Regions from separate parts of the Thermosinus carboxydivorans Nor1 genome, predicted to be linked through region 1. Evidence: riboswitches for the same ligand, from Rfam matches in the RefSeq annotation. Region 1 holds a riboswitch; the other holds the start of a gene.
The links. A riboswitch is a leader RNA that binds a small molecule or an ion and turns the genes downstream of it on or off. The one in region 1 is predicted to bind cobalamin.
Positions count from the first base shown of each region.

Region 2: it holds a riboswitch for cobalamin, as region 1 does, so the genes downstream of both, TCARDRAFT_RS05400 (TonB-dependent receptor plug domain-containing protein) here and TCARDRAFT_RS07355 (ABC transporter substrate-binding protein) in region 1, are expected to answer to the same signal.

Region 1 is NZ_AAWL01000008.1:58,795-63,862, forward strand. Features, by position in the region: gene TCARDRAFT_RS07340 (FTR1 family iron permease) at 1-604, shown strand, start outside; gene TCARDRAFT_RS07345 (hypothetical protein) at 594-1,043, shown strand; gene TCARDRAFT_RS07350 (4Fe-4S binding protein) at 1,109-1,882, opposite strand; cobalamin riboswitch at 2,075-2,252, shown strand; gene TCARDRAFT_RS07355 (ABC transporter substrate-binding protein) at 2,384-3,289, shown strand; gene TCARDRAFT_RS07360 (FecCD family ABC transporter permease) at 3,298-4,296, shown strand; gene TCARDRAFT_RS07365 (ABC transporter ATP-binding protein) at 4,308-5,068, shown strand, end outside.
Region 2 is NZ_AAWL01000005.1:94,785-99,852, forward strand. Features, by position in the region: gene TCARDRAFT_RS05395 (ATP-binding protein) at 1-652, shown strand, start outside; gene TCARDRAFT_RS05400 (TonB-dependent receptor plug domain-containing protein) at 688-2,499, opposite strand; cobalamin riboswitch at 2,651-2,832, opposite strand; gene TCARDRAFT_RS14910 (zinc ribbon domain-containing protein) at 3,189-3,368, opposite strand; partial or broken gene TCARDRAFT_RS05405 (IS4 family transposase) at 3,593-4,780, shown strand; gene TCARDRAFT_RS05410 (hypothetical protein) at 4,871-5,068, opposite strand, start outside.

The DNA.
Region 1 (5,068 bases):
TGCCGTCATAGTCCTTACCTATATGGTGTTCTGGATGCACGGCGGCGGAAAGGGGATGACTGCTTCTATCAACGCCAAGGTGCAGGCTGCAGTAAGTTCAAGTTCTGTTACCGCCCTTGCCGTCCTCGCGTTTGTATCGGTACTCCGTGAAGGCGTAGAAACCGTTCTTTTCTTAATTGGAACTACGTCTTCCAGCACCCCGGGGGAAGCTTTGGCAGGAGGCCTATTAGGTCTAATCATGGCGGTGGTTGTAGGATACGTGGTTTTTAAGAGCAGCCGAAAGGTAAATATCGCGGCCTTCTTCAAATGGACGAGCGTACTCTTGCTGTTTATGGCTGCTGGAATGCTTAGCAATGCCATTGGCGAGTTCCATGAAGCCAATTTACTGCCGCCGATTGCCAAAAGGATCTGGGATACCAGTGGTTTCTTGAGCGAAGACGACTTTTTTGGCGGAATTATGATGGCCCTCTTCGGCTATAACTCCTCCCCTTCCCTTTTCCAGGTAATTTCCTATGTAAGTTATCTGGCGGGAACAATGTACATGTTTTTTAGGACGCCGCAAAAAATTCACTCGACTAATGGAGGGACCCAACATGCAGAGTAAAGTAATTAAAGGGTTAATTATTGGCACATTAATTTCGGGTTTAACACTAGTCGCCGGCTGCGGTTCGAACACCGATGCCAAAGTCTCGGTTCCAGCCCAGCCTCCCGCTCAGGCTCAACAGGTGGCTAAAACTGACACCATAGCGCAGAACGATGCCGCGAAGTACATACAAGTGATAAAAGATCAGAACGTAAAGATTTATCAGCTGTCGAAAGAAGAAAAGTTTGCGGATGCCCGCAACGAATTCAAGGCTTTGAACGATGCCTTTACTGGTCTGAAGCCGTTCATCAAGAACGAAGAGCTTAAGAAGAAGCTCGACCATGCGATTGAAGAAATAGGTGACGAACTTAAGAAAGATAAACCCAGAAAATCCGAGATGGAAGAAGAGTATGAAGTCGTTAGCAAGGTCCTCAAGGATATTGAGGCGCAACTGAAATAGTAAAAAGGCAGCCCGACAGCATAATGTCGGGCTGTTTCTCTGATGCGACCGATAGGTAGTGAGATTTACCGGCCGGGAATCCGGTCTTCGCAGGGTACGGCGGTCTGGCATTTACCGCAGCCGTAACGGGGAGCGTAGCGCTTTTTGGTTTCGTTGTCCACGTAATCGGAACAGATTTGGTGGTTTTTGCCGCTTTCGTCAATCGCCAAGGGCGGGCAGCGGCGGATGCAGGCGCCGCACCGGGTGCAGTATTCATAAATTTCCCGGTACGGCCGCACAGTTGGCGCAAGTTCCAGGCTGGTGACAATGCTGCCGACCCGGCCGGCCGAGCCGCGGGCGGTGATGAGCGAACAGTTAAGGCTTAGGGTTCCGAGGCCGGCAATATAGGCTACGTGCCGCTCTGACCAGTTGCTGCGCTTATTTATTACCTGATACCGCTCGTCCAGGGCCGGCGCAACCGCCTCGTGCCCATTGTCTGTTAACAAGTCAACTAAAAAGCGCCGGAGGGCTTCGTTGAAACGTTCGCCTTCGATTCGGCCGTATAGCCATTCGGTGGCCGGAAGCCCGTCACTGCGGTTGGCGATGCGTATTGCCGCGGTGAAGGGTAGAAAATAGGAAATTACCGTTTGCGCGCTGGGAAGCCACTCGCGCGGTAAGAGATGGTGGGACCCGATGACGCTTTCTTTTTTTAATTCTGCGAATAGCGGGTCGTCGGCAGCGGCGATGCCGATCAGTGGCGGATCAAAGATCCGCAGGCCGCCGAGCGGTTCTACCACATTTAGGGGACTTTCCATGGTAAAGCGGTTGACCTGTCTTTCAATATCCTCCAAAAGCAGCATGATTCACCTCGTTATAAGTAATAGGATATGCCGGTCTACTTACATTATATATTACTTGTACGAATTGCGCCGCTGCTTGCGCGAAAGAAGTTGGATATCGTAACTGATGATTTGCGGTTATCGATACATGAATGCTTCAAAAAATTTTTGACGCCATAAGCCCAAGGTGATAAAATAACTTAAAGAAATTATAACTTAATATATGGGTTAGGTGCCCACAGGGCTTAATAGGGAAGTCCGGTGCAAGACCGGCGCGGTCCCGCCACTGTAATGGGGAGCGAACCAAAATACGCCACTGAGGCTAGGCCTTGGGAAGGTTGGGGTAGCTATGAGCCAGAGCCAGGAGAACTGCCTAACTGACAATCACCGCATGGACCCACGAGCGATGGGGAGGGGATTATGTTGCACTTAGTACATAGTAAGTTCTTCATCCCGGCTGGCGTGGGCCGGGATTAATTATTTAAGGAAGGTTGGCGGCATTTGCGTTCAGGATGTTACCGCGTGATATTGCTATGTTTACTGGCGTTAATGGCAAAGGTTGTTTTATCCGGGCTAAATCCTAGTCCGGAGCCGGTATTAGAAGCCAAGCTTGTTGATTTTCTCGGGCGACCTATTGAAGCTACGATGCAAAAACCGCAGCGAATTGTCTCGCTTTCGCCCGGAAATACCGAAATTATTTTTGCCGTTGGCGCTGGAAACCGCCTCGTGGGGGTGACCACATATTGTGACTATCCCGATGCGGCTCGGGCGCTACCCAAGGTTGGCGGTTTTTACGATCCTGACGTGGAAACAATCATTCTCATGCAGCCCGATATTGTGTTTACCAGTGGACAAATGCACTTGCGCGTAATCCAAAGCCTGGAACGGGCGGGCATCAAGGTTGTGGCGATTGAGCCGCAAAGCATGGCTGACGTGATCAAAGCCGTCCGGCTGGTAGGCGAGCTGCTCCACGAACAAGATAACAGTGAAAAAATCGCTAATCAACTTGAACAAAAGCTGAGAGCGGTTCAAGCCTTGAACCAGCCGGACAAGTCTCCTCACCGGGTGTTTATTGAGGTCTGGGACGTGCCTTTGCTCACGGTGGGAGCTAAATCCTACATCAGTGATATTGTAACGCAGGCCGGCGGCATAAATGTTGCGGCAGACCGGCAGGCCGATTATACACCTTGTGATTACGAGGCCCTCTATGCGTATAATCCTGATACCTATCTTATTGTGCGCAATGGCATGGCCGGCAAAGAAAGCCGGGTAATCAGCAAGCCCGAAGTGGCCGATATTGAGGCGATTCGGCGTAAGCGGGTCTTTTATGTATCTGATGACTATTTGGGCAGACCGGGACCGCGGAGTTTTATTGCCCTTGAGCAGATAGGCGAAATTTTACATGGAAAAAATGGCGGTGAACAATGAGATATAGAATGAAACATCCGCTGGCAATCATAATATCTGGCGGTATTTTGGCAGGAACTGTTCTCGGCATGCTGCTCATTGGTTCGGCGGCCATTGACCTTCGCATCATCGCTAGTGTTCTCGTTAAACAGATTTTTCCTGCAGTATCAACCACCGAAATACCTTCGGCGGTTGAAAAAATCATTTGGAATATTCGCTGGCCTCGTATCGCCCTGGCCCTGTTAGTAGGCAGCAGTTTGGCCGTTTCGGGAGCTTGCTATCAGGCGATGTTCCGCAATCCGCTAGCCGACCCGTTTATCCTGGGGGTATCATCCGGCGCAGCTTTAGGAGCGGCGATTGCTATTGTTTTTAAACTAACGTCCTATATCAGTTTTTTTGCTTTTCTCGGCGGTATCACGGCGATATTTATCGTGTACGGGTTGGGAAGAGTTAAGGGCGGCGGTATCAATACCAATCAATTATTATTGGCCGGCGTTGCCTTTGGCTCAATGCTTAACGCTATCCTCAGTTTGATCATGGTTCTCCATACCCAGCAAATTGGCGCTATTCTGTTCTGGCTGCTCGGCAGCCTGAGTAATCCCCCGGCAAGTTTAGTTCTGATTGCCGGGATGGTGGCAGCCGGTATGGCGGTGATTATGCTTTATGTCCGTGACTTGGATATTATGACTGCGGGTGAAGAAAACGCCCAGTTTTTGGGCGTTGATGTGGTGAAAGTTAAAGTTATTTTGTTGCTAAGTACAACGCTGATTACCAGTGTCGTTGTTGCGGTTAGCGGGGTTATCGGGTTTATCGGCCTTATCGTCCCACATCTTTTGCGTAAGATCGTAGGTCCGCAGCATCACCTGTTAATACCCCTTTGCGCGCTTTGGGGAGCGATCTTTCTCCTGTGGGCTGACGGGATAACACGTATGGTCAATCCGTTAGCCCAAGTCCCGGTAGGCGTGATCACCGCGCTGCTTGGCAGTCCCTTTTTTCTTTACATCTTATATTCATCTGGACGCAAGTGAAGGGGATGGAAATGCAGAACCCTCTATTGGAAGTGCGATCTGTATCAGCGGGATACGGGTCAAAGCTAATCCTGCGGGATATTACCTTTACCGTTAATCGGGGCGATTTTCTGAGCATTATTGCTCCCAATGGTACTGGTAAATCAACATTGCTTCGGTGTATCGGCGGTGTACTGCCTGTCCAAAAAGGCAGCATTAATATTTGCGGCCAGGATATAAGAGCTTTTTCGCGGCGGGCGCTGGCGAAAAAAATTGCTGTTGTTAGTGAAGAAGATGCGACCTTTGATTACAGTGTATACCAGACTGCTTTCATGGGAAGGTTTGCCCACATCAGCCGGTTTGGCGGCGAGACTCCTGAAGATCATCGGATTGTCCAACAAGTACTTAATGATGTAGGAATGTGGGAAAAACGGCAGGTCAATATGAGTCAGCTCAGCCAGGGGGAACGGCAAAAAGTTTTAATTGCCCGGGCCTTGGCGCAGTGTCCGGAACTTTTACTGCTCGATGAACCAACATCTCATCTGGATATTCGCAATCAGTTCCTGATATTAAAATTGATTAAGGAATTGACCGCGAAAAACAACATCGCCGTGATTGGCGTTCTTCACGATATTAATCTGGCGCTGCGGTTTAGCACCCATCTTGCTTTATTAAAAGATGGCAGGATGCTGGCCTACGGTTCGCCTGACGTATTGACTGAAGAAATTCTTGGGGTAATGTATGGGCTCAATTTTGTCTTACGCCATTATGAAGGCTACGTTTATGTTCAACC
Region 2 (5,068 bases), on a different contig from region 1:
GCGCCAGAAAAAGACGCTGCTCCGCAATACCGAGGCGTTTTTGGCCGGCAAGCCGGCTCACAACGTGCTGCTGGTCGGTGCCAGGGGAACCGGCAAATCCTCGTCAGTGAAAGCGCTGGCCAATCGTTACTATGATGCTGGCCTGAGGCTTATCGAGGTAACGAAAAATGATCTGACGGATTTACCGGCGATTATGAACGCTGCCCGCCAGTGGGGCAAAAAGTTTATTGTGTTTATTGACGATTTGTCGTTCGAGGAGACGGAAGCAGGCTATAAACAGCTGAAATCGGTGATGGACGGCGGAGTAGAAACAAAGCCGGATAATGTACTGATTTATGCGACATCGAACCGACGGCGCTTAATTCGGGAAACCTGGCAGGACCGTGCCGGCGATGAAGTTCACCACCAAGATACGATTCACGAAAAAATTTCGCTCGCGGACCGGTTTGGCATTACGCTGACCTATCCCTCGCCCAATCAGGACGAGTATCTGCGCATCGTCGAGGATATTGCCCGCAAAAACAATGTCGATCTGCCGACGGTTGAGCTTAGGGCACAGGCGCTGCGCTGGGAAATGGCCCATTCGGGCCGTTCCGGCCGGATTGCCAGACAATTTGTTGATGACCTGATAAGTAAAATATCCTGTGGTTGAACTTAACCACAGGATATTTTTTGTGAGTTACGTGGTTATAGCGATTGTTTAATTCCCAGGAAGATCGCGCGCTCTTGGGCAGGATAGCCGGGTACTTCCTGGTAGTGTTTGTTAAAGAGGTTACTGATGGTTAAATATAAGCTTTGTCCCTTAGTCATAGTATAGTTAAAGGTAGTATTCCACACGAAATAACTTGAAACATCACTTGTTTTACTTACATATTTTCCATAAATTTCTTGGGAAAACTTGCCTTGCTGCAGTCTTATACCCAAGTTAAAAGTATTGTACGGTACTTGCTGATTATTGTTTTCATCGCGCGAATCAAGGTAAGTGTAACCAATGTTAGCGGATACAGCCTGAGTTAATTTAGTTGCAAACGACAAAGTCGCTCCTTTTGTGGTAAGGTGGTGCACGTTTTGTACTTTCCAATCATCAGGCCCAACCTGTTTCCAATCTATTGCATCGATCAAATCCCGCTTAAATAAAGAAAAAGTTACTTCACTATCAACAGCCAGGCGTTTTTTTACACCTACTTCCGATGTCCAACCCGTTTCCGGTTTAAGGTCAGGGTCGCCGCCCCAGTTATACAAGTCGTCAAACTTAGGCGCTTTAAATACCTTGCCCCAGTTGGCAAAATAATTGGTACTATTATCGGCTTTGTATGCTAGCGCGATCTTGGGTAACCATTTTGCCCCATATTGGCTGTTATCATCATAGCGCATACCCATAGTAGCGCTGGTACGCCCGTTTAATTTATATTGATCCTGTAAATAAATTGCCTTAATAATGCGGTCACGAACCGTGTCGGGTGCATAAACCGCTGTTGACACAACTTCCTTGCGCCATTCGCTTCCCCAGGTCAAATAATTTTTATAGTCAATTTGTGCACTGTCCTGATATTCTATTGCTCGTACTTTATTCTTATAAAAATATTTATCCATGCCCGGAAGCGCATAATAGGTCCGTTCGTGTTCATTGTTATAAAAACGCACGACACGCTCGCCATCACCATGTTTATCACTATAACCAATACTCCAGTTATGTCGCAAATAGTCGTTAATTCCTTGCATAGATCCTAGATAATTTCCCGGGTTGCCACTGTGGCTACCATAATAATCATAAGTAAAAGACAGTCCTTCGGTTTCATTAAGTTCCCGATCCAACCGCAGTGTCGCGTTCTTACCCCGATAATCACTGTTTGGTCGCTGACCTTCTGTAGCTTCTTTCAGGCCGGTTATATACCAATGCCATCCTTTTTCCGAACCTTGGTTAGATAAATTGAAACGACTTGTCGCATCACTGCCAAAGCCGGAATTTACTATTGTTTTGACATTGCCAGTTCCACGTTTGGTTATTATATTGACGACGCCCCCAACAGCGTCAGCCCCATATAATACTGAGCCTCCCCCACGGACAATCTCAATTTTTTCGATATTGTCGGATAATAATATGTTATTTAAATTAATACCGCCTGCACCTGAGCCTATCCCTTGTGGTAGATTCATCCGTTTACCATCAATCAAGACTACGATCCTGTCAGTACCTAATATGTAAGGAATTGCCAGTTCTCCCGGGCCACCATTGCGCAAAACTACTACCCCCGGCACGCCTTCCAGGGCCTCGGCTAAATTTCTCGCTCCTTTTTGCTCAAGCTGCTCGCCGGTAATTACGGTCACATCCCCCGGTGCGGTTGCAACTGTTTGCGGCACTCTAGCCGCAGTAACGGTAATTTGGTCTAGTTGGAAAACAGGGTCCTCAGCTGCTTGGACCGGATTGACCAGCAGCAATGTGCCCATTGCCAAAGTAGAAGCAATTCTTTTCACTAAGCTTTTCGTCCTTTTGTTCATCATCTTACCTCTTTTCTAAAATGAGTGGAAAATTTAGATTGAATGCACACGTATTTGTAATTTCATGACTTCTCCCTAATTAAAAATCCCGGCTAATAGCCGGGAAGGATAGACTGCATGAATAATCCCCTCCCCATCGCTCGTGGGTGTAGCGGTGACTGTCAGATAGGCAGTTCTCCTGGCTCTGGATCATCGCTCGCCCAAACCTTCCCAGGACTTTCATCCCAGTGGCATAACTTGGGTTTGCTCCTCATTACAGTGGCGGGACCGCGCCGGGCTTGCACCGGACTTCCCTATTAAGCCCCGTAGGGCACCTATCCCGATTGTATGAAATTGTGATTCAAGTAGTAGTATTTTCTATTTCATCCTCCATACTACCATTTTTGGCAACGTAATGTCAATGCTGCCCCCTTAATCGGGGCATTTACTTCACATACCGGTTTTTTGCACGCGGCAATGCAAGACGGTGGTGCAGGCATGATTTACTAACGCCAAGAATTTTCCGAAAAGATGGCTAATTTCCTGCAGGTGTATTTTGTCCAATAAAGTGACATCCTCCCCTCAATAAATTGAGGGGCATCCCAACGTGGGATGGCGATTGACCAATCGCAGGTTAGCCAGCAATTCCCCGGTCGACCCGGATCATCACCTTGGCCTTAAGGGGTGCCACACTCCCCTTTCTCCTAGGGTCATGCCCCAAGAGCATTGGGCGCTTTGGCGGCAATGTTTAAGGCACCAACTCTGTCCGCATCGGATTGGTAGCCACATTTGATACATTTGAACCAACCCTGCGTTTTGCGGTTGTAGCGGGAAACATTCCCGCACTTCGGACAAGTCTTGGAAGTCTCTTTGGGCAGTAGTGTTGCAATAAACTAGCCTTGAAAATATCAATGTTCAAATCGGTCAAAATGTCATTAAAATAAGCCAAAATCGCTATAAAGGGCAATATTATCCTAGCAAATCGTAAAAAAACTCCTTATAATAGAGGTGTAGCAGGTAACCCTGTCCACGCACTCTAAAATAAGGAGCCAAAATGCATGGACAAGGATACCACAAAAACCACATTTTTTAAAGTCTTTTTAAAGTCTTTGAAGCCTTTCCTCTAGAAAAATTTTTGCAAGTTGTCGCCAGTGCCGGTTGCGATCGTTATGTGAAAAAGCTCAAAACATTGAAACTATTATACTTGATGCTCATTGCCCAATTCTTAGGGCTTGATTCTTTGCGGGATATCGCTACCCGGCTTACTTGCGACAAGCAGCTGCAAAAATTGTTGCATCTTACCTCCATCAGTGCATCTACATTATCGAGACGTCTGCGAAATATTGATCACCGTGTTTGGGAACAATTATTTGCTGAAGTAAAGCGTCAAATCTGGCAACAAGCCAACAAGACCGGCGCTGTGCGGCAATACCAACTCAATGTTATCGACTCCAGCACGATTACTCTTTGCCTGCGAAAGTATCTATGGGCTGATTACCGTAAAACCAAAAGCGGCATTAAACTGCATCAGCGCATCACTATTCATGGTGGCAATTCATATCCAGATAGCGCCGTTCTAACCTCTGCCCGCAAGGCTGATAAAACGGTCATGGATGAGCTGGTAGTCACCTCCCCCGATGCCTTAAACGTATTTGACAGAGGCTATGTTGATTATGCTAAGTGGGATGATTACTGCAGAAAAGGCATTCGGTTCGTGTCGCGTCTAAAAAGCAATGCTATCATTGATGTTTTGGAAGAAAAAAGCGTTGAAACAAACCAGGTTTTAGCAGAGAAAATTGTGCGCTTGGGCAACGCTTATACCACCCAAATGACACATCCGGTAAGACTAATTGAAACTCGTGATAACCAAGGCAACGCTGTAATTATCGTAACCAATGAACTAACACTGCCAGCTGCAGAAATCAGCGATATTTACTGCATGCGCTGGCAAATAGAACTGTTTTTCAAGTGGATCAAACAGCACCTTGTTGTCAAAGAGTTTTTCGGAACTAGTCAAAATGCCGTATACGGGCAAATCTGGCTAGCGCTGATTGGATATTGTTTGCTGCAAAACCTGCAACAAGAATTGCCAAAAAGTGTTTCCCTGCTTGAGGTATTGCGGGCGGCACAAATGTTTTTGTACCAGGCGTTCAATGAATTAATAGCTGCTTTAAGCCGACCGCCGACGAAAACAAATCATGGCAGACAGTCGCTTGATGCTGGTTATGACCAGTTGATACAGATAATCGACCAACTAGGCACAGACTGGCTTGATATTGTAGATGAAGGGATGTATCTGTAGTACGTTGAACAAGAAAGCTGGATAGGACTGGAAAATGTGGCCGCAGGGTTGCCTTTATGCCGTCGTTGCTTTAAATAAGCAGAAGAAAAGTTAAGACTGAATATTCGGGAAATATCCCAACTTGTGCAACTGCTTTTTTCTATATTCTTCCACTTGACATTTTTTATCATTTTTTATGCAACAGTACTGAAGAGATATAGAAACGTACCATTCGCCGCCTTTATCACGCCAGATTTCCATAGACCCCTGGCGGCAAGAACCTCTTGCCAAATCTATGAGTTTTCTGAC